2 regions of the Pseudomonas sp. MDT1-85 genome follow, and region 1 is predicted to be linked to the other one. Evidence: predicted binding sites of a transcription regulator. Region 1 holds the regulator's gene; the other holds the start of a gene.
What was found. Region 1 encodes FliA, which starts transcription of late flagellar genes. Its sites were predicted from a motif close to CTAAAGTTTNNNNNNNNNNNGCCGNTAA; they were not measured.
Positions count from the first base shown of each region.

Region 2: a site for FliA is predicted at 1,099-1,126, ahead of ACYZT2_RS00085 (methyl-accepting chemotaxis protein). Genes of this name have one in related genera too.

Region 1 is NZ_CM142715.1:2,116,822-2,120,305, reverse strand. Features, by position in the region: gene ACYZT2_RS09585 (chemotaxis protein CheA) at 1-222, opposite strand, end outside; gene ACYZT2_RS09580 (protein phosphatase CheZ) at 276-1,064, opposite strand; gene ACYZT2_RS09575 (chemotaxis response regulator CheY) at 1,095-1,466, opposite strand; gene fliA (RNA polymerase sigma factor FliA) at 1,635-2,375, opposite strand; gene fleN (flagellar synthesis regulator FleN) at 2,372-3,202, opposite strand; gene flhF (flagellar biosynthesis protein FlhF) at 3,319-3,484, opposite strand, start outside.
Region 2 is NZ_CM142715.1:14,822-18,305, forward strand. Features, by position in the region: gene ACYZT2_RS00085 (methyl-accepting chemotaxis protein) at 1-991, opposite strand, end outside; gene ACYZT2_RS00090 (LysR substrate-binding domain-containing protein) at 1,177-2,097, opposite strand; gene ACYZT2_RS00095 (NorM family multidrug efflux MATE transporter) at 2,255-3,484, shown strand, end outside.

The DNA.
Region 1 (3,484 bases):
GAACACGTTCTCGGCGATGTGACAGCACTCCACCAGCTCATTGAGCTGGAGGAAGCCGGCGCCCCCTTTTACAGTGTGAAAACCGCGAAAAATTGCATTGAGCAAATCCGCATCATCCGGTCGGCTTTCCAGCTCGACCAGCTGCTCGGACAGTTGCTCTAGAATCTCGCCGGCCTCAACCAGGAAATCCTGAAGGATCTCTTCATCGGCGCCGAAGCTCATTAAGGGGGTGCTCCTACAGGTCTAAAAACCTAAAAAACCTAAAATTCTAAAATTTAAAATCCTAGGCTGGATAGCAAATCGTCCACATCGTCCTGACCGGACACAACGTCTTCTCTTTTATCGGCATGAATCTGCGGACCTTCACCCTGCGAGAGATGTTTTTGCGGATCTTTTTCAGCCAGCATCGCTTCACGGTCATGTTCGATACCCGCAAAGCGGTCGACCTGACTGGCCATGAGCACGAGCTTGAGCAGGTTGCTTTCAACTTCGGTGACCAACTGGGTCACGCGTTTGATCACCTGACCGGTGAGGTCCTGGTAATCCTGGGCCAGCAGAATGTCGTTGAGGTTGCTCGACACGACGCGGTTGTCTTCGCTGCTGCGTGTCAGGAAACCGTCGACCCGCCGGGCCAGCTCGCGGAACTCTTCAGCCCCGACTTCGCGACGCATGAACCGTCCCCAATCCGTGCTCAGCGCCTGAGCTTCGTCGCTCAGGCTGTTGATCAGCGGCGTGGCGTTTTCCACCAGGTCCATGGTGCGGTTGGCCGCGGCCTCGGTCAGCTTGACCACATAACCCAGGCGCTCGGTGGCATCCGTGATCTGAGACACTTCCTCGGCTTGCGGCATGTGCGGGTCAATCTGAAAATTGACGATCGCGCTATGCAGCTCGCGGGTGAGCTTGCCCACTTCCTGGTACAGGCCGCGGTCACGGGTCTGGTTGAGCTCATGGATCAGTTGCACAGCGTCGCCGAACCTGCCTTTTTCAAGGCTTTCGACCAGTTCGACCGCGTGTTTTTTCAGGGTCGATTCGAAATCGCCCTGTGAAGATTCGTTTTGCTCCATAGCTCCCCCGTGACGGACTGGCTTTGCACATCAACCGATGCGTTCGAAGATCTTTTCAATCTTGTCTTTCAACGCTTGAGCCGTGAATGGCTTGACCACATAGCCGTTCACACCCGCCTGAGCGGCTTCGATGATTTGCTCGCGCTTGGCTTCGGCCGTGACCATCAACACCGGCAGGTGTTTGAGTTTTTCATCGGCACGCACGTGGCGCAGCAGATCAATACCGGTCATGCCGGGCATGTTCCAGTCCGTTACCAGAAAGTCGATGCTCCCGCTGTTGAGGACCGGAATCGCGGTAATACCGTCATCCGCCTCGACCGTGTTGGTGAACCCAAGGTCACGCAACAGGTTTTTTATGATCCGCCGCATCGTTGAGAAGTCATCAACGATGAGGATTTTCATATTCTTGTCCAATTCGACCTCCAAGCAGTCTTAAAACGCGCGCAGCACCTGAACGCGCCGTTCAATCAATTCGGCGTAACACTCAACAGTTGTATGGATTACAACGGGCCGTGGCTGATGCAGCAAAATGCCGTACCAACCTCGTTCGCAGTGTCCCCACACTGCCTGTCAGCGCGCTCGCCACTCCCCCAAACGCCCCCGCAAACGGGCCGCGCACTGGCTGTGTAACTGGCTGACCCGAGATTCGCTGACCCCCAGGACCTCACCGATTTCCTTGAGATTCAACTCTTCGTCGTAGTACAGCGCCAACACCAGTCGCTCACGCTCCGGCAAATTGGCAATCGCGTCCGCCAGCGCCGCCTGGAAGCGTTCATCTTCCAGATCGCGTGACGGCTCGAGATGAGCACTGGCGCCATCCTCGTGCAGCCCTTCGTGTTCGCCGTCCTGCAACAGATCGTCGAAACTGAATAACCGGCTGCCCAGGGTGTCGTTCAAAATCCCGTAATAATCGTCGAGACTCAATTGGAGTTCGGCCGCAACTTCGTGATCTTTAGCGTCACGGCCGGTTTTAGCTTCAATCGAGCGAATCGCGTCGCTGACCATGCGGGTATTGCGGTGAACGGAACGTGGCGCCCAGTCCCCCTTGCGCACTTCATCGAGCATCGCGCCGCGGATTCGAATGCCCGCGTACGTCTCGAAACTCGCGCCTTTGCTGGCGTCGTATTTGGTTGATACTTCAAGCAGGCCGATCATCCCGGCCTGGATCAGGTCTTCGACCTGGACGCTGGCCGGCAAACGCGCCAGCAAGTGGTAGGCAATGCGTTTGACCAGTGGCGCGTAACGCTCGATCAGCTCGTACTGCGCGTCACGTGCCGACTTCTTGTAGAGGTTGTAGCCACTGGCTGTCATAGGACGGGTCCTGCGGTCTGTTGCACGAGGCGCTCGACGAAAAACTCCAGATGTCCACGCGGGTTGGCCGGCAGCGGCCAGGTATCGACCTTCTGCGCAATGGCCTTGAACGCCAGGGAACACTTGGAACGCGGGAAGGCTTCGTAGACGGCACGTTGCTTCTGCACGGCCTTGCGCACGCTTTCGTCGTAAGGCACCGCACCGACGTATTGCAGGGCGACGTCGAGGAAACGATCCGTGACCTTGGTCAACTTGGCGAACAGGTTGCGGCCCTCCTGCGGGCTCTGGGCCATGTTGGCCAGGACACGGAAACGATTCATGCCGTAGTCGCGGTTAAGCAGTTTGATCAACGCGTAGGCGTCGGTGATCGAGGTCGGCTCGTCGCACACCACCAGCAGCACTTCCTGGGCGGCGCGCACGAAACTGACCACCGAGTCACCAATGCCCGCAGCGGTGTCGATCACCAATACATCGAGGTTGTCGCCGATGTCACTGAAAGCCTGGATCAGGCCGGCATGCTGGGCCGGGCTCAGATGAACCATGCTCTGGGTGCCGGACGCGGCCGGGACGATACGAATACCGCCGGGCCCTTGCAACAGCACGTCGCGCAGCTCACAGCGGCCTTCTATCACGTCGGCCAGGGTACGTTTGGGTGTCAGCCCCAGCAGGACGTCGACGTTCGCCAGTCCCAGATCGGCATCCAGCAGCATGACGCGCCGGCCGAGCTCAGCTAGAGCCAGGGACAAGTTCACTGACACGTTAGTCTTCCCGACGCCACCTTTGCCGCCGGTCACCGCGATCACCTGTACGGGATGCATGCTGCCCATGTTATTTCTTTACCTTGTCTTTCTTAGACGGAGGCCACATTACTGGCTGCGCGTTCACCAACTGAACAATGCATGGCAGACCATCGATGTAGGTACAAAAACCGTTCATTAATACCTCAGCCAACCCGCTTGGTCGGACTGTGGTAAAGGTCAGCGAACATATCAGCCATGGCTTCTTCGCTGGGTTCTTCCTGCATTTGCACGCTAACGGCGCGGCTGACCAACTGATGACGACGCGGCAGATGCAAATCATCCGGAATCCGCGGGCCGTCGGTCAGGTAA
Region 2 (3,484 bases), 2.1 Mb from region 1:
TGCGCAGCAACCAGACCGCCGCACCGACCGCCAGCAGCATCGCCAACAGACTGCCGATCGCCAACTGAATACCAACGCTCCAGGTCACGGCGCGGATTTCGGTTTTCGGCATGCTCGCCACTACCGACCACGGCCCGCCTTCGAACGGCACGGCAACACTGTAAAAGTCTTGCGACTTGTCGTTCCAGAAGTCGCCTTTGCCCGGTGTCTTGGCCAAACCCACGATGCTCGAGACCGCCTGATCCAGCGCTTGCACACCGGCAATCGGCACCAGCCATTTACCTTGCTCATCCAGCAACGCCAAGGAGCCGGTCTGGCCGATGCGGAAGCGTTTGAGGTTGGCGAACTGGGCGTTCTGCGCGTCGGTGTAATCGAATCCTACGTACAGCACGGCAATAATCTTACCGCTGCTGTCGCGTACGGGGGTGTACTGCGACATGTAGAAGCGTTCGAAAAGCAACGCTCGACCCACATAACTCTGTCCCGCCATCAAACGGGCGTAAGCCGGGTTCGCGTGGTCGAGCAGAGTGCCGATGGCGCGGCTTCCGTCTTGCTTGGTGACATTCGTGCTGACCCGAATGAACTCCTCACCGCTGCGCACGAACACGGTCGCGACGCCTGCAGTCATCTGCTTGAACTCGTCGACTTCTGCGAAGTTGTTGTTCAACACTTCACTGCCCAGGTGCAGGCCCGGAGTCTGCACACCCGCCACAGTCACCGGCTCATCCGGGTGTACGCTCAAACCGGCGCTGAAGCGCTTCTCGAACAGGCCGGCCAGGCGCTGGGTGCTTTCACGCAAGGTGCCGTGAAAGGTGCTCAGCTGATCGGCCAGCAAGCGGGCTTCACTGGCCAGATGCTCTTCGCGGGTGGCGAGGTTGGCGGTGTCCAGCGAGCGCAGGGCGAACACGGTACTGCCGCTGATGACAATCGCCAGTATCACGGCAAGCGCAAAACCCAGCTGTGAGGCAATCCGAGCACGAGGTTGAGACATGACAGCTCCTGACCCAGTGGCCGGATCATTCTGATCCCATCGCACACTCGGCAAAATTTCTGGTTGTGGGGAAAACATGGAACCTGCACGACGGTGCCATCAGCAGATTTTCGGCGGCAAAGCTGAATACTTGAGTAAATGGCGGGGATATGGCTCAAGGCCGCCATTGCGGCGGCTCCATCGATTCAGCCCAGACGTTCGACATCCGGTAATTCCATGGCCCGGACCTCGCCTTGCAGGAAATCGCTGAGGCGGCGCAAACGCTCACCGCCGGGGCGGGTTTTCGGCCAGACCAGGTAATAATTCTCACCACTGGCGACGGCCGTCGGCCACGGCAAACTCAGGCGTCCCTGGGCAACATCCTCCGCCACCATCAGCAAGTCGCCCATGGACACACCGTAACCTCGGGCAGCGGCGATCATACCCAGCTCCAGCGTGTCGAATACCTGCCCGCCCTTGAGCGAGACTTGATCGGTCAGGCCCATGCGCTGCAGCCAGTTGCGCCAGTCGCGACGGTCCGGCGTCGGGTGCAGCAGCTCGGTACTGGCCAGCCGCGCAACGTCCCACGGTTGATCCTTCAGAAGATTCGGCGCGCCCACCGGAATCAGCTCTTCGGGGAACAGGAAAGTCGCCTCCCAGTCCGGTGGAAAATGCCCGTTGCTGAGGATGACGGCGCAGTCGAAGGGTTCGTGGTTGAAGTCCACCCTATCGATGTCCATCCAGGCGCTGGTCAATTGCACCTCGTTCCCCGGTCGCAGGTGCCGAAAACGGCTGAGCCGCGCCAACAGCCAGCGCATGGTCAGGGTCGACGGGGCTTTCATGCGCAGGATGTCGTCCTCGGCACGCAAGGTATTGCAGGCCCGCTCGAGGGCGGTGAAGCCTTCGCGAATGCCGGGCAGGATCAGCCGCGCCGATTCAGTCAGTTGCAGGTTGCGCCCGCTACGATGAAACAGCCGGCAGGCGAAATGCTCTTCGAGCGTACGAATGTGCCGGCTGACCGCACTTTGCGTGATCGACAGTTCTTCGGCGGCGCGGGTAAACGAGCTATGCCGCGCCGCCGCTTCGAATGCTCGAAGGGCATACAAGGGAGGAAGACGACGAGACATCGGGAAAGCTCCTATAGCGCGATCGCACCAACTTATCAGAAACTCCCCAGCATGAGTTTTAATCATGCCACCCATCCTTTTTATCCCTTTGTGAAAACCCCGCAGAGCGCCGAGAATCGACGCTTCCTGTTCTCTCTGACACTCGAGCGTGATGATCATGCAGCATCCAGCGCGTATTGAACTCTGGGCCATCCTGCGGCTGGCGGGGCCGTTGATTGCCTCGCAGTTGGCGCACATGTTGATGGTTCTCACCGACACGTTGATGATGGCTCGCCTGAGCCCCGAGGCGCTGGCCGGCGGCGGTCTGGGCGCGGCGACGTATTCGTTCGTGTCGATTTTCTGCATCGGCGTGATTGCCGCGGTCGGTACGCTGGTGGCTATCCGTCAGGGCGCGGGCGACATCATTGGCGCGGCGCGGCTGACCCAGGCCGGATTGTGGCTGGCGTGGTTGATGGCGCTGGTGGCGGGTCTGCTGCTGTGGAACCTCAAACCGGTGTTGCTGCTGTTCGGCCAGACCGAAACCAACGTTCAGGCTGCCGGCCAGTTTCTGTTGATTCTGCCGTTCGCCCTGCCCGGCTACCTGAGCTTCATGGCGCTGCGCGGCTTCACCAGCGCCATCGGCCGGGCGACACCGGTGATGGTCATCAGCCTCGCCGGCACCGTAGCTAACTTCCTGCTCAACTATGCGTTGATCACCGGCATGTTCGGCCTGCCGAAAATGGGTCTGGTGGGCATCGGTCTGGTCACGGCGATCGTGGCCAACCTCATGGCGCTGGCGCTCGCGCTGCATATTCGTCGGCATCCGGCCTACGACGCCTATCCATTGCGTCAGGGTCTGTCACGGCCCAACCGTCAGTACTTGAAGGAGTTGTGGCGCCTGGGCCTGCCGATTGGCGGCACCTATGCGGTGGAAGTCGGCCTCTTTGCCTTCGCCGCGCTGTGCATGGGCACCATGGGCAGTACGCAACTGGCCGCGCATCAGATCGCCCTGCAAATCGTCTCGGTGGCGTTCATGATTCCGGCGGGGCTTTCCTACGCGATCACCATGCGCATCGGCCAACATTACGGCGCCGGGCAATTGCTCGATGCGCGGCTGGCCGGACGAGTCGGGATCGCCTTTGGTGCGGCGGCAATGCTCGGCTTCGCGATGGTCTTCTGGCTGCTGCCAAATCAGTTGATCGGCTTGTTCCTGGACCACAACGACCCGGCGTTCCGCGAAGTCATCAATCTGGCCGTGAGCCTGTTGGCGGTAGCGGCATGGTTCGAGCTGTTCGACGGCACACAAACCATCGCCATGGGCTGCATCCGCGGGCTCAAGGATGCCAAGACCACATTCCTGGTGGGATTGGGTTGCTACTGGCTGATCGGTGCGCCGGCCGCTTGGTGG